One region of the Cytobacillus sp. ABV4_503 genome, then DNA from elsewhere that is predicted to be linked to it. Evidence: a T-box and tRNA genes for the amino acid it is inferred to sense, from the RefSeq annotation. Region 1 holds a T-box; the other regions hold tRNA genes.
The links. A T-box is a leader RNA that pairs with one kind of tRNA and senses whether it is charged. The one in region 1 lies ahead of tyrS (tyrosine--tRNA ligase), so its partner is inferred to be a tRNA-Tyr.
Positions count from the first base shown of each region.

Region 2: it has a tRNA-Tyr gene. The T-box ahead of tyrS (tyrosine--tRNA ligase) is inferred to sense a tRNA for this amino acid. The anticodon was not compared.
Region 3: it has a tRNA-Tyr gene. The T-box ahead of tyrS (tyrosine--tRNA ligase) is inferred to sense a tRNA for this amino acid. The anticodon was not compared.
Region 4: it has a tRNA-Tyr gene. The T-box ahead of tyrS (tyrosine--tRNA ligase) is inferred to sense a tRNA for this amino acid. The anticodon was not compared.

Region 1 covers NZ_JBSWTH010000001.1:3,925,305-3,930,616, forward strand. Annotated here, with positions in the region: gene rpsD (30S ribosomal protein S4) at 1-116, shown strand, start outside; gene tyrS (tyrosine--tRNA ligase) at 211-1,470, opposite strand; T-box leader at 1,548-1,773, opposite strand; gene ACXAD1_RS19730 (transglycosylase domain-containing protein) at 1,930-4,806, shown strand; gene acsA (acetate--CoA ligase) at 4,986-5,312, opposite strand, start outside.
Region 2 covers NZ_JBSWTH010000001.1:868,145-873,456, reverse strand. Annotated here, with positions in the region: gene ACXAD1_RS04510 (carbohydrate ABC transporter permease) at 1-158, opposite strand, end outside; gene ACXAD1_RS04505 (nuclease-related domain-containing protein) at 340-987, shown strand; tRNA gene ACXAD1_RS04500 (tRNA-Leu) at 1,811-1,892, opposite strand; tRNA gene ACXAD1_RS04495 (tRNA-Leu) at 1,916-2,004, opposite strand; tRNA gene ACXAD1_RS04490 (tRNA-Cys) at 2,033-2,106, opposite strand; tRNA gene ACXAD1_RS04485 (tRNA-Gly) at 2,125-2,199, opposite strand; tRNA gene ACXAD1_RS04480 (tRNA-Gln) at 2,204-2,278, opposite strand; tRNA gene ACXAD1_RS04475 (tRNA-His) at 2,337-2,412, opposite strand; tRNA gene ACXAD1_RS04470 (tRNA-Trp) at 2,424-2,497, opposite strand; tRNA gene ACXAD1_RS04465 (tRNA-Tyr) at 2,505-2,588, opposite strand; tRNA gene ACXAD1_RS04460 (tRNA-Thr) at 2,605-2,680, opposite strand; tRNA gene ACXAD1_RS04455 (tRNA-Phe) at 2,699-2,771, opposite strand; tRNA gene ACXAD1_RS04450 (tRNA-Asp) at 2,795-2,871, opposite strand; tRNA gene ACXAD1_RS04445 (tRNA-Met) at 2,875-2,948, opposite strand; tRNA gene ACXAD1_RS04440 (tRNA-Val) at 2,958-3,033, opposite strand; tRNA gene ACXAD1_RS04435 (tRNA-Glu) at 3,038-3,112, opposite strand; tRNA gene ACXAD1_RS04430 (tRNA-Ser) at 3,128-3,218, opposite strand; tRNA gene ACXAD1_RS04425 (tRNA-Asn) at 3,222-3,296, opposite strand; rRNA gene rrf (5S ribosomal RNA) at 3,317-3,433, opposite strand; rRNA gene ACXAD1_RS04415 (23S ribosomal RNA) at 3,560-5,312, opposite strand, start outside.
Region 3 covers NZ_JBSWTH010000002.1:30,179-35,490, forward strand. Annotated here, with positions in the region: rRNA gene ACXAD1_RS25075 (23S ribosomal RNA) at 1-3, shown strand, start outside; rRNA gene rrf (5S ribosomal RNA) at 257-373, shown strand; tRNA gene ACXAD1_RS25085 (tRNA-Asn) at 395-469, shown strand; tRNA gene ACXAD1_RS25090 (tRNA-Thr) at 506-578, shown strand; tRNA gene ACXAD1_RS25095 (tRNA-Glu) at 606-680, shown strand; tRNA gene ACXAD1_RS25100 (tRNA-Val) at 685-760, shown strand; tRNA gene ACXAD1_RS25105 (tRNA-Thr) at 766-841, shown strand; tRNA gene ACXAD1_RS25110 (tRNA-Tyr) at 857-940, shown strand; tRNA gene ACXAD1_RS25115 (tRNA-Gln) at 1,005-1,079, shown strand; tRNA gene ACXAD1_RS25120 (tRNA-Lys) at 1,235-1,307, shown strand; tRNA gene ACXAD1_RS25125 (tRNA-Gly) at 1,376-1,450, shown strand; tRNA gene ACXAD1_RS25130 (tRNA-Ala) at 1,455-1,530, shown strand; gene rocF (arginase) at 1,725-2,630, shown strand; gene ACXAD1_RS25140 (Spo0E family sporulation regulatory protein-aspartic acid phosphatase) at 2,669-2,827, opposite strand; gene sigW (RNA polymerase sigma factor SigW) at 3,001-3,564, shown strand; gene ACXAD1_RS25150 (anti-sigma factor family protein) at 3,581-4,216, shown strand; gene cdaA (diadenylate cyclase CdaA) at 4,394-5,221, shown strand; gene ACXAD1_RS25160 (CdaR family protein) at 5,214-5,312, shown strand, end outside.
Region 4 covers NZ_JBSWTH010000001.1:201,708-207,019, forward strand. Annotated here, with positions in the region: tRNA gene ACXAD1_RS00940 (tRNA-Lys) at 1-3, shown strand, start outside; tRNA gene ACXAD1_RS00945 (tRNA-Leu) at 19-103, shown strand; tRNA gene ACXAD1_RS00950 (tRNA-Gly) at 112-186, shown strand; tRNA gene ACXAD1_RS00955 (tRNA-Arg) at 194-270, shown strand; tRNA gene ACXAD1_RS00960 (tRNA-Pro) at 276-352, shown strand; tRNA gene ACXAD1_RS00965 (tRNA-Ala) at 374-449, shown strand; tRNA gene ACXAD1_RS00970 (tRNA-Met) at 468-544, shown strand; tRNA gene ACXAD1_RS00975 (tRNA-Ser) at 568-660, shown strand; tRNA gene ACXAD1_RS00980 (tRNA-Met) at 846-919, shown strand; tRNA gene ACXAD1_RS00985 (tRNA-Asp) at 923-999, shown strand; tRNA gene ACXAD1_RS00990 (tRNA-Phe) at 1,170-1,245, shown strand; tRNA gene ACXAD1_RS00995 (tRNA-Tyr) at 1,268-1,351, shown strand; tRNA gene ACXAD1_RS01000 (tRNA-Trp) at 1,359-1,432, shown strand; tRNA gene ACXAD1_RS01005 (tRNA-His) at 1,444-1,519, shown strand; tRNA gene ACXAD1_RS01010 (tRNA-Gln) at 1,548-1,622, shown strand; tRNA gene ACXAD1_RS01015 (tRNA-Cys) at 1,630-1,703, shown strand; tRNA gene ACXAD1_RS01020 (tRNA-Gly) at 1,718-1,791, shown strand; tRNA gene ACXAD1_RS01025 (tRNA-Ile) at 1,798-1,874, shown strand; gene ACXAD1_RS01030 (cytochrome c oxidase subunit 2A) at 2,229-2,369, shown strand; gene ACXAD1_RS01035 (cytochrome c oxidase subunit II) at 2,382-2,846, shown strand; gene ACXAD1_RS01040 (cbb3-type cytochrome c oxidase subunit I) at 2,858-4,555, shown strand; gene ACXAD1_RS01045 (SCO family protein) at 4,615-5,247, shown strand; gene ACXAD1_RS01050 (hypothetical protein) at 5,244-5,312, shown strand, end outside.

The DNA.
Region 1 (5,312 bases):
ACTTCGTATCTTTCGATGCAGACAAGCTAGAAGGAACTTTCACTCGCATGCCTGAGCGTTCTGAACTTCCAGCTGAAATCAACGAATCTCTAATCGTTGAATTCTACTCTCGTTAATAATTTTAAACTGCCGATGCATTTCGGCAGTTTTTTTATTATCCGGAAATTACTGATATACCCAAAAGCCCTCCTTCACAGGAGGGCTTTTAAGTTAGTATTTAATTAAGAAATATTTCTTCTTTCCGCGGCGAATGACAGTAAACTGGCCTTCAATCTTGTCCTTATCAGAAAGAGTGTAGTCAAGCTCCGTTATTCGTTCGCCATTTACAGAAACAGCGCCATTCGTCACATCTTCACGTGCCTGGCGTTTGGATGGGGAGATTTTGGCAGCAACAAGCAAATCAACGATCCCCAATTCTCCGCCTTCTGAATGCTCATAGGATGGAACATCCTTAAAGCCTTGTTTGATCTCCGTAGCCGAAAGGTTTTTAATTTCTCCGCTGAATAACGCTGCTGTAATCTTAATAGCCTGCTCCAATGCTTCATTCCCATGGATCAGGCGTGTCATTTCTTCAGCAAGTGCTTTTTGGGCTTTGCGGAGATGCGGTTCTTCCTGAACAGAATTTTCAAGACCTTCAATTTCTTCACGGGATAAGAATGTAAAGAACTTAAGGTATTTGATTACATCCGCATCTGCTGTGTTAATCCAGAACTGGTAAAATTCATATGGAGATGTTTTCTCTGGATCAAGCCAGATTGCTCCGCTTTCCGTTTTGCCGAATTTAGTTCCATCCGCTTTCGTAACCAGAGGGATGGTCAGACCATATGCCTTGGACCCTTCAGGCGCCATTTTGCGGATGAGCTCAAGGCCGGTTGTGATATTCCCCCATTGGTCGCTGCCGCCAATCTGCATTTTGCAGTTATGATTCTCATATAAATGAAGGAAATCCATTGCCTGCAGGATGGTGTAAGTGAATTCAGTAAAGGATATTCCCGTTTCCAGTCTGGAAGAAATGGTGTCTTTAGCGAGCATGTAATTGACTCCGACATGTTTCCCGTAATCACGCAGGAAAGTAACGATATCCATGGAGCCTGCCCAATCATAGTTGTTAACCATGATTGCACCATTTTCACTATCAAAATCAAAAATCCTTTTAAGCTGGTTCTTAATACAATCCACATTATGCTGTACAGTTTCCAGCGTCTGCAGCTTCCGCTCTTCGCTTTTACCGCTTGGATCTCCAATGAGGCCAGTGGCTCCCCCAACAAGAACGATTGGACGATGGCCTTCTTTTTGAAAGCGCCTTAAAGTCAAAAACGGCAGCAGATGCCCGATATGCATGCTGTCAGCTGTTGGGTCTACACCGCAGTATAAAGAGATTGCTTCTTTTCCAAGAGTGTTCTCAATGCCCTCTTCATCTGTCTGTTGGTAAACAATTCCTCTCCATTGCAAATCTTCAAGTAAACTCATCTTAACTCCTCCTAATTAACGGCTATTTTCAAGGCATCAACAGGTTATCACCCAAACAAAAAACGCCCCTGCAAATATGCAGGGACGCATGATCATTTTTGCGCGGTACCACCCAAATTGAGGACAGCTGTCCTCCACTCTTTCAGAATAACGGATAATCCGTCCACTGCTATAACTGCTGTGCAGGTTGACAGTGAAAGCTCAGGGGAGTATTTCATCCTTCTATTTGTACCGGCTCGCAGCGAACGCCGGCTTTCTGAAACAGGGATAGAAGCATTACTGGGTTCCCATCAATGCCTGTAAAAATATTTAAACGTCTTAGATAAAACATTTTTATCATAAATATCAGCCAAATGTCAAATGCCTGTGCAAAAAAAGGAAATTTCAGATAAATGACGAACCTTGTCATATTACTATGTCGCAATATGCTATAATAGATGTGATTTTAGGGGGATTGATATGATGAAAGAAAAGTTTCAGATATTATTTGATAAATTGAGGCAAACTCCGGGCCTTTTCGGAAATAAGAAAGCAGCTAAAGGAGCGAGTATAACGTACCAGGTTATCTGGAATCTTACTTTGCTTTTTATCATATTGGCTGTCATTGGCGGTGCATTCGCTGGAGGACTTGGAGCTGGTTATTTCGCGTCGCTGGTAAAGGATGAACCCATCCGATCCTATGCCAGCATGAAAAAAGATATTTACGACTATGAAGAGACATCACAAATATACTTTGCAAATAACGTATACTTAGGAAAGCTGAGAACAGACCTTGAACGTGAGGAAGTTAAGCTTGATGATGTTTCCGAGCACTTAATTAACGCAGTTGTGGCTACTGAAGATGAATATTTTTACGAACATGACGGAGTGGTGCCAAAAGCGATTATGCGCGCACTGTTCCAGGAAGTAACCAATTCATCTGTTCAATCCGGCGGAAGTACACTTACACAGCAGCTGATAAAGAACCAAATCTTAACGAATGAGGTTTCTTTCGAGCGGAAAGCAAAAGAAATCCTGCTTGCTTTGCGACTGGAGAAATTCTTTGATAAGAAAGAGATACTGGAAGCCTACCTGAATGTATCCACCTTTGGAAGAAATGCATCCGGACGTAATATCGCCGGAGTTGAAGCAGCTGCCAAAGGCATTTTTGGGGTGAGTGCAAAAGAATTAACTTTGCCTCAGTCCGCATTTATAGCAGGGCTGCCGCAGAGTCCATTCGGCTACACTCCTTTTACAAGGGAGGGAACGGTCAAAGAGAATCTGGAACCAGGTTTCTCCAGGATGAAAACCGTTCTTAAAAGAATGTATGACGACGGAAAAATTGACCAGAAGCAATACGAGGAAGCCTTGGCTTACGACCTGACTAAGGATTTCACTACGCCTTCAGAAAGCCCTTTGGAAAAATATCCATATTTAACGTATGAAATTGAAGAACGTGCAGTAAACATCATGACTAAGATTCTCGCAAAAAATGATGGATACGAAGAGCAGGACTTAAAAGAGGATGACGAGCTCCGAGAGGAATACAGGTCCCTTGCAGACCGGACGATCCGCCAGAATGGCTTCCAGATCCATACGACGATCAACAAAGATATTTATGATAAAATGCAGCAGGTTAAGAATAACTATCCTTATTATGGGCCAGACAAACCTGAGACGGTTAAGGACCCAGAAACCGGTGAAAATAAGCAAATCATGGAGCCCGTAGAGGTTGGAGCCATTTTGATTGAAAATAAAACCGGTAAAATCATCAGCTTTGTCGGCGGACGCGATCACAAACGTGAACAGCTGAATCATGCTACAAGCGCTCTAAGGCAAAATGGTTCAACCATGAAGCCGCTCTTAGTCTATGCTCCTGCAATGGAACTTGGAAAAGCAGCGCCCGGCACCATTCTGCCTGATGTGCCGCTATACCTAAGTCCAGGACTAAATAGACCTTGGCCAAAGAACTATACGAATACCTATAGCGGGCTGGTTTCAGCAAGACATGCTCTCAAGCATTCATACAATGTCCCGGCTGTAAAGCTCTATAAGGATATAGTCGGACAGCGGCCTGCCTCTTATCTGGAAAAAATGGGCTTTACCTCATTGATCGGCCCTGACTATACAAACTTATCTACATCCATTGGTTCTTTGGAATATGGGGTAACGGTTGAAGAAAATACGAACGCCTTTACTACATTTGCCAACGGCGGGAAGTTTATTGACGCCTATATGATCGAAAAAATCACAGATAAAGACGGGAACACTATATTCCAGAATAAATCCGAGCCAGTTGATGTATTTAGTCCGCAGACAGCGTACCTTACAATCGATATGATGAGAGACGTTATTAACAGCGGAACTGCTACATCGATTAAGAGCAGATTGAAGTTCAGTTCCGACTGGGCAGGGAAAACCGGTACTGGTACTGAATTCATAGATGCATGGTTCGTGGCATCCAACCCGAATGTCACTTTCGGCATCTGGTCAGGATATGATACGCCTAAATCATTGAAAGCCCCTGGTCCGCTAAGCTATAGTTTGCGCAATAACTATCTCTGGGCGGATTTGATGAATGCAGCCTATGACGTCGCACCTGATCTTGTTGACCCGAGTGAAAGCTTTAAAATGCCGGGCGGAATCGTAAGGCGTTCATTCTGTGCCATTTCAGGCCTGCTTCCTTCTGAAGCCTGCTCAAGAGCCGGCCTTGTTGAAACAGACTTATTTAATGCAAAGTTTGTTCCTACAAAGGCGGATGATAGCCTGGGCAATGGAAAACTTGTCAGGATCGGCAACAAGAAATATATGGCACTTGATTCAACTCCTGAAGAATTTACAGAACCGGGATTGGTTGTGAATCCGGATTATATCGAAAAGCTCTTCGGAATTAAGGCGAATCCAAGCGACCTTATTCCGAATAAAGAACGCTGGAAGAGCATACTGACCAGTGCTGACCAGCTCAAAGATAACGGTAAAGCACCTGCATCCCCAGGCATAAAAGCTTCAGGCGAAACTATTACCTGGGGTGCACATCCTGAAAATGATGTAATTGGATACCGCGTCTATAACGGCGGCAAAAAAGTTGGGACAATAAAAGCAGGTTCCTCCCTTAGCTTTAAGGCTGGAAGCGGCTCGATCCATGTAACAGCTGTTGACATTGCCGGCAGAGAGTCGGCTCCTTCCAATGTAGTGGAAATCGGCAAAAAAACGGAAGAAGAAAAACCGAAGGAAGAGAAGCCAAAAGTGGAAAAGCCGAAGCCGAAAGAAGAGAAACCAAAAGATCCACCTCCAGCCGAGGAAAAGCCTGATGCTGAAAAGCCATCAGAACCTGGTGATGGTGAAGAAACTAATTAAAAAAAGCAGAATTCCAGTCGCCCAAACAGGGGCTGGAATTCTGCTTTTCCTTTATAGAAATAACAATGCCAAGAATATATTCTGGATAATTTGTTAAACATTTTTATCAAAAGGTTTATAACAAACAACCTTGAAACAATAACAAAGACCGCTGCTCATTAATGCAGCGGTCTCCTCTATTAATCTTCCATTGTAGACAAATCGCCAGTTGGCAGGTCCAGTTCCCATGCTTTAAGCACCCGGCGCATAATTTTGCCGCTTCTGGTTTTTGGAAGTTTGTCGCGGAATTCAATTTCACGCGGGGCAGCGTGGGCAGCAAGGCCTTTCTTTACGAATTGGCGGATTTCTTCCACAAGTTCTTCAGAAGGTTCATGTCCATCTCGTAAAGCAACAAATGCCTTTATTATTTCACCGCGGACAGGATCCGGCTTGCCAATAACTCCAGCTTCTGCAACAGCTGGATGTTCGATCAGCTTGCTCTCTACTTCAAACGGACCTACACGTTC
Region 2 (5,312 bases), 3.1 Mb from region 1:
ATCAAGAAAGGAATGATCTGAATCACCAGGAAAAAAATTAATGCCGGCCCTACAAAAGCACTATATGTTAGAATTTTTTTCAGATTTGCTTTTTTCCTGGATACTGTTTTTATCTCTGAATTAACTGCTGGTTTCCGTATCTCAGCCTTTGTCTCCAATTGTCTTCACCGCCCCCTCATTTCTTGCAAACGCTTTCCTACATTATATTTGAAACCGCTTGCATATATAGGTGACTGGATTGACTAAAATGGTGCAATATTTTGACTTCTTAAATTGTAACTTTTTTTAATGGAAGATATTGCATAGAATGAAGCTATCTTGAATATTGGGATGTGAGATATGATATTAAAATTTCGGTATGAACCAGTAGAATTAAAGATGCTTCGGTTTTTAAATGGAAGATTGCGGCTGTCCCCTAAAGATTACAGCCACTTTCATAATTTAGAAAAAGGTTTTTCAAGTGAGAAAATATTTGATCAGCTCCTCGAAGAATTACCTGAGGAATGGATTATTCTTCATGATTTATTGTTCGATTACAGTAACACCTTTTTCCAAATAGATTCACTATTAATCACTGGGGACTGCATCTATATTTTTGAAGTTAAGAATTATGCGGGAGACTTTTATATCGAACAAGACAGATGGTACACCGCACCATCAAATACTGAAGTTAAAAACCCTCTTCTGCAGCTGCAGCGAAGTGAATCTCTCCTGAGAAGACTTCTGCAGGAATTGGGAGTAAAAACCCCTCTTAAGGCTCTTCTAATTTTTATTAACCCCGAGTTTCATCTTTATCAAGCCACAATGAATCTTCCTGCTATACTTCCAGCACAAACTAAACGATTAATAGACAGGCTAAAATTGAAATCTCAGCAGCCGAATAAAAAACATTTAATGCTGGCGGACAAGCTAATGTCCATGCATTTGAAGGATAATCCTTATGGCAGGAGATTTGAGTATACCTTTGAGAAATTGGAGAAGGGGTAAGGTGTGCTTCTTGCCAGCACTTTATGGAGCGATTGCATAGAGCTGCATTAGTATGTAACAATTGTGGATGCAAAGAAGATGTCGAATTGGCAATCCTTAGAAATATTAAAGAATTTAGAGTAATGTTTCCCGAAATGCTGTTAACAACCAATATTGTGCATGAATGGTGTTCAGATATTATTTCAAAGAAAAAAATCCGGAAAATACTATCAAACAACTTTAATCATATCATTCATGTCAAGACTTCTTACTTTGAATAAACCATAATTTTGTTGTTGTGATAGCTTACTTTCAACTGTAAGGCATGTCCCCTTCGGCTTTCCTCGCACTAATCATGAATTAGAATCTTTTAATTCAATCTATCAACACTGAATGGCTCTATTCAGTACTTTTAGTTCCATTCACATTATATCTTCGAACCTTAACGACATTATTCTGCCGCATTAGTTCCGTTTACATGATGTCATCGAACCTTAAGTGCTCTATTCTGCTGCATTAGTTCCGTTCACATGACATCTTTGAAACTGAATGGCACTATTCTGCCGCTTTAGCTATTAGTCTAGTCAATTTTCATTATTAAGACACAACGTCATTTATTCCTCCTGCCAAGACAAGAATAATGCCCTTTTGAATTACTTCCGAACAGTTCAGAACCCTTTTTCGAAACTACCTTCTGAATCGTTCGGACCCTGTATTGATACAACTTTCATTTTAATCAGCCGAATCGTTGCACTCATAATTGCTATCCGCATTAAAATTTCCACGTAAATATATTAGTCAACAACAAAAAAAGGTTTCCCAATAAAGGAAGCCTCTTTTCAGATACCGGTGGTCGGGGTCGAACCGACACTCCAGAAGGAACACGATTTTGAGTCGTGCGCGTCTGCCAATTCCGCCACACCGGCATATTAAAATGTAGTAAATCTTGTGGTGCCGAGGACCGGAATCGAACCGGTACGGTAGTCACCTACCGCAGGATTTTAAGTCCTGTGCGTCTGCCAGTTCCGCCACCCCGGCGTATATCAGCGAGTCAAGATTTAGATTATGGAGGCGGCAACCGGATTCGAACCGGTGGTAAAGGTTTTGCAGACCTCTGCCTTACCACTTGGCTATGCCGCCATAAATTAAATATTATTCTGGAGCGGAAGACGGGATTCGAACCCGCGACCCCCACCTTGGCAAGGTGATGTTCTACCACTGAACTACTTCCGCAAAATGGCTGGGCTAGCAGGATTCGAACCTGCGAGTGACGGAGTCAAAGTCCGGTGCCTTACCGCTTGGCTATAGCCCATTGATCATTCGTATTACATTTATATGTGAGTTATACTCGTACTGTTACTTTAAAATTATGGGGCGACTGATGGGAATCGAACCCACGAGTGTCGGAGCCACAATCCGATGCGTTAACCACTTCGCCACAGCCGCCATAATAATATTGGCAGGGGTAGTAGGAATCGAACCCACATCAAAGGTTTTGGAGACCTTCGTTTTACCATTAAACTATACCCCTATTTAAATGGTGGAGGGGGGCAGATTCGAACTGCCGAACCCGAAGGAGCGGATTTACAGTCCGCCGCGTTTAGCCACTTCGCTACCCCTCCATATTAACATAAAAAATGGTGCCGGCGAGAGGACTTGAACCCCCAACCTACTGATTACAAGTCAGTTGCTCTACCAATTGAGCTACACCGGCTAATCAATTCAGTAAAGGTGGCTCAGGACGGAATCGAACCGCCGACACAAGGATTTTCAGTCCTTTGCTCTACCGACTGAGCTACTGAGCCACATATTATTAATATTGTAAAAATGGCGGTCCGGACGGGACTCGAACCCGCGACCTCCTGCGTGACAGGCAGGCATTCTAACCAACTGAACTACCGGACCAGATTGCGGGGGCAGGATTTGAACCTGCGACCTTCGGGTTATGAGCCCGACGAGCTACCGGACTGCTCCACCCCGCGACAATAATATGGTGGAGGATGACGGGATCGAACCGCCGACCCTCTGCTTGTAAGGCAGATGCTCTCCCAGCTGAGCTAATCCTCCAAAATGGTGACCCCTACGGGATTCGAACCCGTGTTACCGCCGTGAAAGGGCGGTGTCTTAACCGCTTGACCAAGGGGCCAATATGAAATTATAATGGCGGAGAGCAAGGGATTTGAACCCTTGATACGCGGTTAGCGTATACACGATTTCCAATCGTGCTCCTTCGGCCACTCGGACAGCTCTCCATTTGGCTCCGCAGGTAGGATTCGAACCTACGACCGTTCGGTTAACAGCCGAATGCTCTACCACTGAGCTACTGCGGAATAATGATATTTGTAAAACAGCCCGGCAGCGTCCTACTCTCACAAGGGGACAGCCCCTAACTACCATCGGCGCTGAGAAGCTTAACTTCCGTGTTCGGTATGGGAACGGGTGTGACCTTCTCGCCATCGCCACCAGACTATTTTTCAAAGACAAGTATTATTATACCGTCTTTCTATCATTTTTCAAGAGGAAATTTACTTTTTTTCGTTCCCTCAAAACTAGATAATGCATGAAGAAGTATTGCCGAGTATTCACCAATGACTTGGTTAAGTCCTCGATCGATTAGTATCAGTCAGCTCCACATGTCGCCACGCTTCCACCTCTGACCTATCAACCTGATCATCTTTCAGGGATCTTACTAGCTTGACGCTATGGGAAATCTCATCTCGAGGGGGGCTTCATGCTTAGATGCTTTCAGCACTTATCCCTTCCGCACATAGCTACCCAGCGATGCCTTTGGCAAGACAACTGGTACACCAGCGGTGCGTCCATCCCGGTCCTCTCGTACTAAGGACAGCTCCTCTCAAATTTCCTGCGCCCACGACGGATAGGGACCGAACTGTCTCACGACGTTCTGAACCCAGCTCGCGTACCGCTTTAATGGGCGAACAGCCCAACCCTTGGGACCGACTACAGCCCCAGGATGCGATGAGCCGACATCGAGGTGCCAAACCTCCCCGTCGATGTGGACTCTTGGGGGAGATAAGCCTGTTATCCCCGGGGTAGCTTTTATCCGTTGAGCGATGGCCCTTCCATGCGGAACCACCGGATCACTAAGCCCGACTTTCGTCCCTGCTCGACTTGTAGGTCTCGCAGTCAAGCTCCCTTGTGCCTTTACACTCTGCGAATGATTTCCAACCATTCTGAGGGAACCTTTGGGCGCCTCCGTTACTTTTTAGGAGGCGACCGCCCCAGTCAAACTGCCCACCTGACACTGTCTCCCGCCCCGATCAGGGGCGCGGGTTAGAATTTCAATACAGCCAGGGTAGTATCCCACCGACGCCTCCACCGAAGCTGGCGCTCCGGCTTCTCAGGCTCCTACCTATCCTGTACAAGCTGTACCAAAATTCAATATCAGGCTACAGTAAAGCTCCACGGGGTCTTTCCGTCCTGTCGCGGGTAACCTGCATCTTCACAGGTACTATAATTTCACCGAGTCTCTCGTTGAGACAGTGCCCAGATCGTTACGCCTTTCGTGCGGGTCGGAACTTACCCGACAAGGAATTTCGCTACCTTAGGACCGTTATAGTTACGGCCGCCGTTTACTGGGGCTTCGATTCAAAGCTTCGCTTGCGCTAACCTCTCCTCTTAACCTTCCAGCACCGGGCAGGCGTCAGCCCCTATACTTCGCCTTGCGGCTTCGCAGAGACCTGTGTTTTTGCTAAACAGTCGCCTGGGCCTATTCACTGCGGCTCATCAGGGCTATGCACCCTAATGAGCACCCCTTCTCCCGAAGTTACGGGGTCATTTTGCCGAGTTCCTTAACGAGAGTTCTCTCGCTCACCTTAGGATTCTCTCCTCGCCTACCTGTGTCGGTTTGCGGTACGGGCACCTTTTCCCTCGCTAGAGGCTTTTCTTGGCAGTGTGGAATCAGGAACTTCGGTACTAAATTTCCCTCGCCGTCACAGCTCAGCCTGTGTGGTAACGGGATTTGCCTCGTTACCGGCCTAACTGCTTGGACGCGCTAATCCAGCAGCGCGCTTACCCTATCCTCCTGCGTCCCCCCATTGCTCAAACGGTAAAGAGGTGGTACAGGAATATCAACCTGTTGTCCATCGCCTACGCTTTTCAGCCTCGGCTTAGGTCCCGACTAACCCTGAGCGGACGAGCCTTCCTCAGGAAACCTTAGGCATTCGGTGGATGGGATTCTCACCCATCTTTCGCTACTCATACCGGCATTCTCACTTCTAAGCGCTCCACCAGTCCTTGCGGTCTGGCTTCAACGCCCTTAGAACGCTCTCCTACCACTGACATCGAAAGATGTCAATCCACAGCTTCGGTGATACGTTTAGCCC
Region 3 (5,312 bases), on a different contig from region 1:
CAAAACGAAAAGCGGAGGCGACTGTTCAACTTCGAAAGACGTTGGAGAGCCGGCCATTCAAATCCTGGTTTTGGGATTTGGAGGGACGGATCGAAACGGCCGAGAAGTTAGGAGCCGAAGCTAGACAAGTCATTGGTGAATACTCGGCAAAATACTTCTTCATGCATTATCTAGTTTTGAGGGAACGAAAAAATGAAATTCTCTCTTGAAAAAAACATTAAAAGAAAGTACAATTATACTTGTCTTTTAAAAATAGTCTGGTGGCGATGGCGAGAAGGTCACACCCGTTCCCATACCGAACACGGAAGTTAAGCTTCTCAGCGCCGATGGTAGTTAGGGGCTGTCCCCTTGTGAGAGTAGGACGCTGCCGGGCTGTTTACTAAAATACCACTTTTCCGCAGTAGCTCAGTGGTAGAGCATTCGGCTGTTAACCGAACGGTCGCAGGTTCGAATCCTGCCTGCGGAGCCATTTTCATAAAGCCCCTTTTGGGAATTATGAGCTGTTGCTTCCATAGCTCAGCAGGTAGAGCACTTCCATGGTAAGGAAGAGGTCACCGGTTCGAGCCCGGTTGGAAGCTCTCTTAATGTAGACAACTAGAGTACTAGGCCCCTTGGTCAAGCGGTTAAGACACCGCCCTTTCACGGCGGTAACACGGGTTCGAATCCCGTAGGGGTCACCATAATGGAGGATTAGCTCAGCTGGGAGAGCATCTGCCTTACAAGCAGAGGGTCGGCGGTTCGATCCCGTCATCCTCCACCATATTTGCCGGTGTAGCTCAATTGGTAGAGCAACTGACTTGTAATCAGTAGGTTGGGGGTTCAAGTCCTCTCGCCGGCACCATCTTTTTTTATAGATGGAGGGGTAGCGAAGTGGCTAAACGCGGCGGACTGTAAATCCGCTCCTTCGGGTTCGGCAGTTCGAATCTGCCCCCCTCCACCATTTATTCTTAATAAAACACAAAAAACTGGACAAGCTATGAATGTCCTTTTTATTTTGTAATTATTGGGCTATAGCCAAGCGGTAAGGCACCGGACTTTGACTCCGTCACTCGCAGGTTCGAATCCTGCTAGCCCAGCCATTTTCGAGCCATTAGCTCAGTTGGTAGAGGATTTTAAAAGAATGCAGCATCGAAGCGTTACATCCCTGAATGGCAAGCTTTTAAAATCTGCGACAAAGACCGCAGGGCTTTGAAGCACATCTGCAAATTAAGTTTAGGCATCAGAATTATATTTTGAGCCATTAGCTCAGTCGGTAGAGCATCTGACTTTTAATCAGAGGGTCGAAGGTTCGAGTCCTTCATGGCTCACTTTATAGAAAAACACAGACCTTGGGAATCGACTCCTGAAGGTCTTACTTGTAAATATAAATATTTTTGCGGAAGTAGTTCAGTGGTAGAACATCACCTTGCCAAGGTGGGGGTCGCGGGTTCGAATCCCGTCTTCCGCTCCAAAATGGGGCCTTAGCTCAGCTGGGAGAGCGCCTGCTTTGCACGCAGGAGGTCAGCGGTTCGATCCCGCTAGGCTCCACCATTATACATAATTCGACAATCCTTAAACCAGCATGGTTTAGGGATTTTTTATTTCTCTTATTGGAAAGTTAACACCTTGATTTTTAAGATTACCTTCCCCGGCAGCCGCATATATATACACGATTTTGTCGAGTTGAGTCATGTGTTTGAAAGCGGTTAAAATAAGAGTATGAAGGGAAAGGGAGGACTTGTAATATGAAAAGACAGAAATTATCGATAATTGGAATGCCGATGGATCTTGGCCAGATGAGACGCGGTGTGGACATGGGACCAAGTGCGATCCGATATGCAGGTGTAAATGAGCGATTAAAGTGTTTATTCGAAGAAGTCCATGACCAGGGTGATATTGCCATCGGCCGTCCGGAAGTTCAAATCGATCCAAATTCAAATCTTAGAAACTTGGACCTTATTGCTGAAAAGACAGAAAAACTAGGAGAAGAAGTTGATAAAGCAATAGAAAGTGGTTCTTTTCCATTAGTACTTGGCGGCGATCACAGCATCGCAATTGGAACATTAGCCGGTGTTTCGAAGCACTACAAAAATCTTGGAGTAATCTGGTATGATGCCCACGGGGACTTAAATACAGCTGAAACTTCACCTTCAGGGAACATTCATGGCATGCCACTTGCAGTAAGCCTGGGAATTGGGCACCCGCTTTTAACCAATGTAGGAGGATATGCTCCAAAGGTTAAGCCGGAGAATATTGTTATTATTGGAGCAAGATCTTTGGATGAAGGAGAACGGGAGCTAATTAAGGAAAAAGGCATTAAAGTATATACCATGCACGAAATTGACCGGCTTGGGATGACCAAAGTTATGGAGGAGTCTATTACATATTTAAAAGAAAGAAATACAGATGGTGTTCATCTGTCTCTGGATTTGGATGGACTGGATCCGCATGATGCACCGGGTGTTGGAACTCCCGTTATTGGCGGCATCAGCTATCGTGAAAGCCATTTGGCCATGGAGATGCTTGCAGAAGCTCAGATCATAACATCGGCTGAATTTGTAGAGGTTAATCCAATTTTGGATGACAAAAATAAAACAGCTACCGTGGCAGTCGCGCTAATGGGTTCATTATTTGGCGAAAAGCTTCTATAATAGAAAATAAAAATGAGCAGAACGTAAACAAGTTCTGCTCATTTTTTTGCTGTGAGTGTATAATATTTATTTAGAAGCTGATCGAGTTTCGTGCTCGTATCAACTACCATGTGATCTGTAAAAGAAGCGGAAGCTGCTAACTGCATCATTCTTGACCGGCAATCCTCAATATCTCTCAATAATTCCTTAACACACACCGTAACCAACCCTTTTCGAATAATTTAGTACTTTTATACCCTAAAAGAAAAAAATTAAACCAGAATAAGTAAAAATTTGCTAATATAGAAATTGAATGTTTTTTTATTAAAATGAAACCTTTTCCGCTATCGGTTCGTATTATCGATTAGCCGCACTGGAGCTGAGGTAAAAAATGGAGACAATCGTAAAGAAGAGGATAAAGCAAGTATTAAAGGGCGACCAGGATGCTTATGCTGAAGTTGTTGAAATATACAAAGATAAAGTTTTTCAGATATGCTACAGAATGCTGGGAAACAGGCATGAGGCAGAGGATATCGCTCAGGAGGCTTTCTTAAGAGCCTATGTAAACATTGCCAGCTTTAATATTGACTTGAAGTTTTCCACGTGGCTTTTTCGGATTGCCACAAACCTATGTATAGACAGAATCAGAAAAAAGAAGCCTGATTATTATCTGGATGCAGAGGTCGCAGGAACGGATGGACTGAACATGTATTCTCAAATTGCTTCCGATGCGAGGCTGCCTGAAGAAGATGTAGAAAGTCTGGAATTGCAGGAAACAATCCAAAGGGAGATATCGAAGCTTCCGGAGAAATATCGTTCGGTTATTGTTTTAAAATATATTGAAGAATTATCGCTGAACGAGATCAGTGAAACGCTCGACCTTCCTCTGGGAACGGTTAAAACCAGGATTCACCGGGGCCGGGAAGCACTTAGGAATCAATTAAGATACGTTTAAAAAGAGGGTGAGAACTTTGAAATGTCCAGCAGAAATGGTTGTTTATATGCATGAGTACCTAGATGAAGAGATCTCAGCCGAACATGAGATGGAATTAAGGGCACACTTGCAGAACTGTGAGGAATGCCAAATTCATTTCCATGAATTAAAGAAGACGATCGCTTTAGTCCAAAGCACTTCACATATACAGGCACCTGAAAATTTTACGGCAAACGTTATGGCGAAATTGCCCAAAGAAAAGCGGAAAGTCGGTGTCCAGCGCTGGTTCAGGCATCATCCGCTTTTAACTGCGGCGTCCCTCTTTCTTGTTCTGATGATGGGAAGCGTCGCTTCTTCCTGGGATCAGGATCACCAATTATCGGTTTCTAAGCAGCCAAACCTTGTGGTGCAAAACGATAAGGTGATCGTACCGGAAGGTGAAGTGGTAAAAGGCGATGTAGTGGTTAAGAACGGTGACTTGGAAATCCAGGGCGAAATAGAGGGAAATGTTACGGTCATCAATGGCCAGCAGTACATGGCTTCAGCCGGTAATGTTACCGGAGAAATCGAAGAGGTTGATGCCATTTTCGAATGGCTTTGGTATCACATCAAAAAGGCAGCCAAGGATGCTGTTAATGTATTTGAAAGCGGAGAAACAGAAAAAGAGAAATAGTCATAACCATAGTAAGAATCCCTGCTTTAAGGCAGGGGTTCTTAGTGTGCTTATTTTTCCAGAGTGGTGTCTGTTGTCTCAAAATTGGAATTAGCGTTAAATATGATATAATATGAAAGTTACATAAAAGAACTTTAAGCATTTTTGCTTTTGAAATATATAATTGGAGGAAGGATAATGTCGTTTGCAGATTTCTCTATTTTGAAATTGTTGGCTAATACAATAGACATTCTCCTTGTCTGGTACGTCATCTATAAGCTCATAATGATTGTTAAAGGAACAAAGGCTGTCCAATTGCTGAAGGGGATTTTTGTCATTATTCTGGTTAAAGTAGCAAGCGACAAGTTCCACCTGCAAACATTAGGATGGATGATGGAACAAGTGCTTCTTTGGGGATTTCTGGCCATCATAATCATTTTCCAGCCGGAGCTGCGAAGAGCACTGGAGCAATTGGGAAGAGGAAGATTCTTCTCAAGGACGGCTAATCAGGAGGAGGAAAATCAGGAGAAACTGGTCGAATCCATTGCAAAGGCTGTGGATTATATGGCTAAACGCCGCATTGGGGCGCTTATTTCAGTTGAGCGGGAAACAGGGATGAACGATTATATTGAAACCGGTATTCAGCTGGATTCCAAAATTTCATCTGAGCTCCTGATTAATATATTTATACCGAATACACCGCTGCATGACGGAGCCGTTATCATTCAAAAGAATTGTGTGGCTGCAGCAGCGTGTTATCTGCCGCTGTCAGAAAGTCCATTCATCTCAAAAGAGCTGGGCACCAGACACAGGGCTGCTTTAGGTATAAGTGAAGTAACTGACAGTATTACCATTATCGTTTCAGAGGAAACAGGAAGTGTTTCCTTAACCAAAAACGGTGAGCTGCACCGTGATTTAAAAGCTGAAACTTTTAAAGATATGCTTTCAAATGAGTTGCTTGTTCAACATAAAATAAAGCAGACTTCTTCAGGTCTTTGGAACTGGAGGGGGAAAAAGAATGGATAAGTTAATTGATAAATTGGTAGACACCCGCTGGTTCATGAAAATTGTTGCTTTGATTCTGGCACTTTTTCTATTTGATTCAGTATATGATGCA
Region 4 (5,312 bases), 3.7 Mb from region 1:
CCATTTTAATTTCATATTGCGGGTGTGGCGGAATTGGCAGACGCACCAGACTTAGGATCTGGCGCCGCAAGGCGTGGGGGTTCGACTCCCTTCACCCGCACCATTCTTTAAGCGGAAGTAGTTCAGTGGTAGAACATCACCTTGCCAAGGTGGGGGTCGCGGGTTCGAATCCCGTCTTCCGCTCCATTATTTTGCGCCCGTAGCTCAATTGGATAGAGCGTTTGACTACGGATCAAAAGGTTAGGGGTTCGACTCCTCTCGGGCGCGCCATATTACGGGGAGTAGCTCAGCTTGGTAGAGCACTTGGTTTGGGACCAAGGGGTCGCAGGTTCGAATCCTGTCTTCCCGACCAGAGACACTTCTATTATTACATGGGGCCTTAGCTCAGCTGGGAGAGCGCCTGCTTTGCACGCAGGAGGTCAGCGGTTCGATCCCGCTAGGCTCCACCATAAATATATAATCATTTCGGCGGTGTAGCTCAGCTGGCTAGAGCGTACGGTTCATACCCGTGAGGTCGGGGGTTCGATCCCCTCCGCCGCTACCAATATGATTATTTTTTATTACATCGGAGGAATACCCAAGTCCGGCTGAAGGGATCGGTCTTGAAAACCGACAGGCGGGTCAAACCGCGCAGGGGTTCGAATCCCCTTTCCTCCTCCATATTTCATTTAATAATACTATCGCGGGGTGGAGCACGCCCGAATAAACTTCGAAGGAATTACTTCAGCGCACCGATTGAGCTGCTGCTTGAATAATCTTTCTGAAATCGGGGCGGTACTTCATTGAATAAGCTGCGAGATAAAATGCTAGATGTGAGCATGGGAAAATCACATTAATAATACTATCGCGGGGTGGAGCAGTCCGGTAGCTCGTCGGGCTCATAACCCGAAGGTCGCAGGTTCAAATCCTGCCCCCGCAATCTGGTCCGGTAGTTCAGTTGGTTAGAATGCCTGCCTGTCACGCAGGAGGTCGCGGGTTCGAGTCCCGTCCGGACCGCCATTTTTAAAAAATTAATAATATATTGCTCAGTAGCTCAGTCGGTAGAGGATTTTAAAAGAATGAAGCTGCGAAGCTTCAACATCATCGAATAGCATGCTTTTAAAATCTGCAACAAAGAACGCAGGGCTTTGAAGCACATGTATTTAGCTTTAGGGGAAAAAATATTATATGGCTCAGTAGCTCAGTCGGTAGAGCAAAGGACTGAAAATCCTTGTGTCGGCGGTTCGATTCCGTCCTGAGCCACCATTTCCTAAGTCTTTTCAGACTTGGAGGGGTAGCGAAGTGGCTAAACGCGGCGGACTGTAAATCCGCTCCTTCGGGTTCGGCAGTTCGAATCTGCCCCCCTCCACCATTTATATAGGGGTATAGTTTAATGGTAAAACGAAGGTCTCCAAAACCTTTGATGTGGGTTCGATTCCTACTACCCCTGCCAGTAGGATAGTGGCGGTTGTGGCGAAGTGGTTAACGCATCGGATTGTGGCTCCGACACTCGTGGGTTCGATTCCCATCAATCGCCCCATTATTCTTTTGACAGCATTATTTATTATTGGGCTATAGCCAAGCGGTAAGGCACCGGACTTTGACTCCGTCACTCGCAGGTTCGAATCCTGCTAGCCCAGCCATTTTTAAGGCAGCATAGCCAAGTGGTAAGGCAGAGGTCTGCAAAACCTCCATCCCCGGTTCAAATCCGGGTGTTGCCTCCAAACCATATTCATATGCGGGTGTAGTTTAGTGGTAAAACCTCAGCCTTCCAAGCTGATGATGAGGGTTCGATTCCCTTCACCCGCTCCAACATATGGGCCTATAGCTCAGCTGGTTAGAGCGCACGCCTGATAAGCGTGAGGTCGATGGTTCGAGTCCATTTAGGCCCACCATTATACATACCATTTTCAAACTAATTCCAATAGGAATTAGTTTTTTTTGTGTTTGATAACCCCTTTATAGAACCGTTATTGGATCAATTTATATATATTACCTTTATATCTTTAAAGCCAGATTTAAGAGGATTGCGTGATTTTCTAAATCAGGTGAGTTTATGTGAACTATTTGTGAATCGTTATGCTTGCCAGTACAGAATTCAATGGAAGAAAGCCTTGATATTACTATGTTTTTGCTAGTATTTCAGCATTTTGCCTGCGAGATATTTAAAAAAAGTGTGATTCATTTCACTTTTATGAAAACCCTTCTCAACTATGATGTAGGTAACAAAGCTAAGGAGCTGATGGAAGGTGGAAACGCGAAAAGTGGGCCAAAGCAGTTTAAAGGAACATAACTCTCTAAGGGGTACGTTCTTTTCAGTTACAGTTGTGGGACTTGGGATCTTTGTTACTTATTTAATTGTGTATGGTCTTTACATGGCCAGATTATAGGGGGGATAAAAAATGATGCATCGGTCGGAGAAGATATGGCTGATATTAAGCTTTGGAATGATTATTGGATTCATGCTGATTACGGGCTATCAGACATTCGCCCTGGAGATGGGGCCGCCAAGCTATGGAGAGCGAATTGATCCTCAAAAAGTGGATGAGACAGAGCCGTTTAATATTCCCGGGATTAAGAAGATAGGCGACAATGAGTATGAAGTGGTTATGACCCTTCAGGTATTCAGCTTTACCCCAAATGAAATTGAAGTGCCTGCAGGATCAACGGTTCATTTTACTATGACATCAAAAGATGTCGTGCATGGCTTTCAGGTTGCCGACACGAACTTAAATGCAATGGTTGTGCCTGGCTATGTACAAAAGATCACTCAGAAATTTGATAAGCCAGGTGAATATTTGGTTCTTTGCAATGAGTACTGCGGTGCGGGCCATCAGATGATGAGCACCACCATTACGGTGAAATAAAGGGGGGATAGATGGTGGAAACTGTTATTAAGCAAACAGGAAAAACACAAGCTTTTAAGGATAAAGCAAATAAAGTTATGGGAATTAGCCTGGAGGATGCAAAAATAACGAAATCATATTTATCTGTTGCTTTCTTAGCCATCCTGCTGGGGGGAATACTTGGACTTTTGCAAGGGCTGAACCGGGCTGGAATGCTGGAATTGCCGGCATGGCTGAACTATTATCAGGTTCTTACAGCTCACGGTCTGCTTCTGGTAGTCGTACTGTCGGCTTTCTTCACAATTGGTTACTTTTATGCTGGATTATCGCATACGCTGGGAGGACTGCTTCCTAAGGTAAGAATGATGGCCTGGATTGGCTTCTGGATGAAGATTTTCGGATTTGTCCTAGCTGTGATTCCGATTTTAATGAATGAAGCATCTGTTATGTATACTTTTTATCCGCCAATGGCTGCTTCACCTATTTTCTATATCGGCTTAGTCTTCATTGTATTGGGTGTATGGATGTGCGCCTTTGGTGCCTTTATTAATGTGGCTAGCTGGCGAAAGAGGAATCCCGGCCAGCATGTCCCTATTCTTTCTTTCTTTGCTACCGGTGTTTTTGTTCTCTTATTCTTTGGCAGCATACCTGTAGCCATTGAGGTGTTTACCATTATCCCTTGGGCTTTTGGATGGATGGAGACAATAAATGTCATGGTTGCACGCACGCTGTTCTGGGCGTTCGGCCATACGCTGGTTAACATCTGGTATTTAACCGCGGTCTCTGCCTGGTATGTCATAGTGCCGAAGGTTATTGGCGGCCGAAGATGGAATGACCTTTTAACAAGAATTGTAGTTATTGCACTAGTAATTATGAATATTACCGGCGGTTTCCATCATCAGATTATTGATCCTGGTATTTCTGAACCTGTGAAATACATGCACGTGTTTATGAGTTTGGCGATTGGTTTTCCTTCATTAATGACTGCTTATGCTATGTTTGCGGTATTTGAGCGTACAGCGAGAAAGAAAGGAGGAAGAGGTCTTGTCGGCTGGTATAAGAAACTTCCATGGGGAGATGTTCGGTTTCTCGCGCCATTTATCGCGATGGCTGCTTTTATTCCTGCCGGAGCGGGTGGAATAGTACAAAGCACAAACCAATTGAACCAGGTTGTTCATAACACAATGTGGATTGTCGGTCATTTCCACTTAACGCTTGGCATGTCTGTGGTCATGACGTTCTTCGGCATCAGCTACTGGCTCATTCCTTATGTATCAAAAAGAGTGCTTACACCGCAGATCAATAAACTTGGGGTTATACAAACGATCATATGGACGCTCGGTATGATCATCATGTCCGGAGCGATGCATTGGGTGGGTCTGCTGGGTTCTCCAAGAAGAACTTCCTATTCAACATACTTTGACAATGCGACTGCTTTAAGCTGGGATCCTTATCTGTTCTTCCTGGCTATCGGTGGTAGCCTTCTTATGATCGGTGTACTTATGCAGGTATATGCTGTATTCTACCTCATGTTCTTTGCACCAAAAGGAAACACAGAATTCCCTCTTGCGGAAGTGGAAGAGGATGAAGCGCCAACACCTAGATGGACAGAGCGCTGGGGATTATGGATTGTGTGTATGTTTGTCCTTGTCGGCATGGCTTACGTCATTCCATTGGTCGATTTTATAGTCAATGCACCTCCAGGTTCACCTCCATATAAAACCTGGTAAGGGTAGAGAGATAGCTCGGCTGCTGGGCTGTCTCTTTCTTTAAAAGGAAGTGAAGAATCATGTTTCCAAAAAATAGAACGGTGCTTTCAAGCTTGCTGATACTGGTGTTTGGTGTGGTCCTGTTTTACATTGGCACAGATGGGTTTCAGGCTTTCACTGCCGAAACAGCCAGAATTAATCAGTTAATGGATGATAAGCCTCAATTCCCGGATGTAACACTTGAAGATAATAACGGGAGGATCTTTTCTTTCTCAGAATTCGAAGAGAAATATGTGTTTATTACCTTTTTATATACTTCATGCGGTACTGTTTGTCCTGAACTGGAGGTTAATATGTCTGAAGTATATAAACGGATTCCGGAAGAGTACATCGGAAATGATATTCAGTTTCTGAGCATCAGTTTTGATCCGGAGCGGGATGATCCGGAAACATTGGATACTTACCGGAAGGCCTTTGGAAGTGACGGAGAAACCTGGAGAATGGCCAGGATTCCGGATCAGCAGGAACTTAAGTCTTTACTGGACGGATTTGGAGTCGTTGTCATTCCAGATGAATACGGCAATTTTGCACATAACTCGGCTTTTTATCTGGTGAATCCAAAAGGACAGTTAGTCGAAGTTATGGATTACACACTGATTGAAGAGGCGGCTGATCGGGTAACAGAGATTCTGCAAAGTGGAGGGGAAAAATGATGAAGCCATCAGTATATGGATTCCTGCTGCTTCTAACACTGATTCTCCCGCCAGTAGCTAATTTG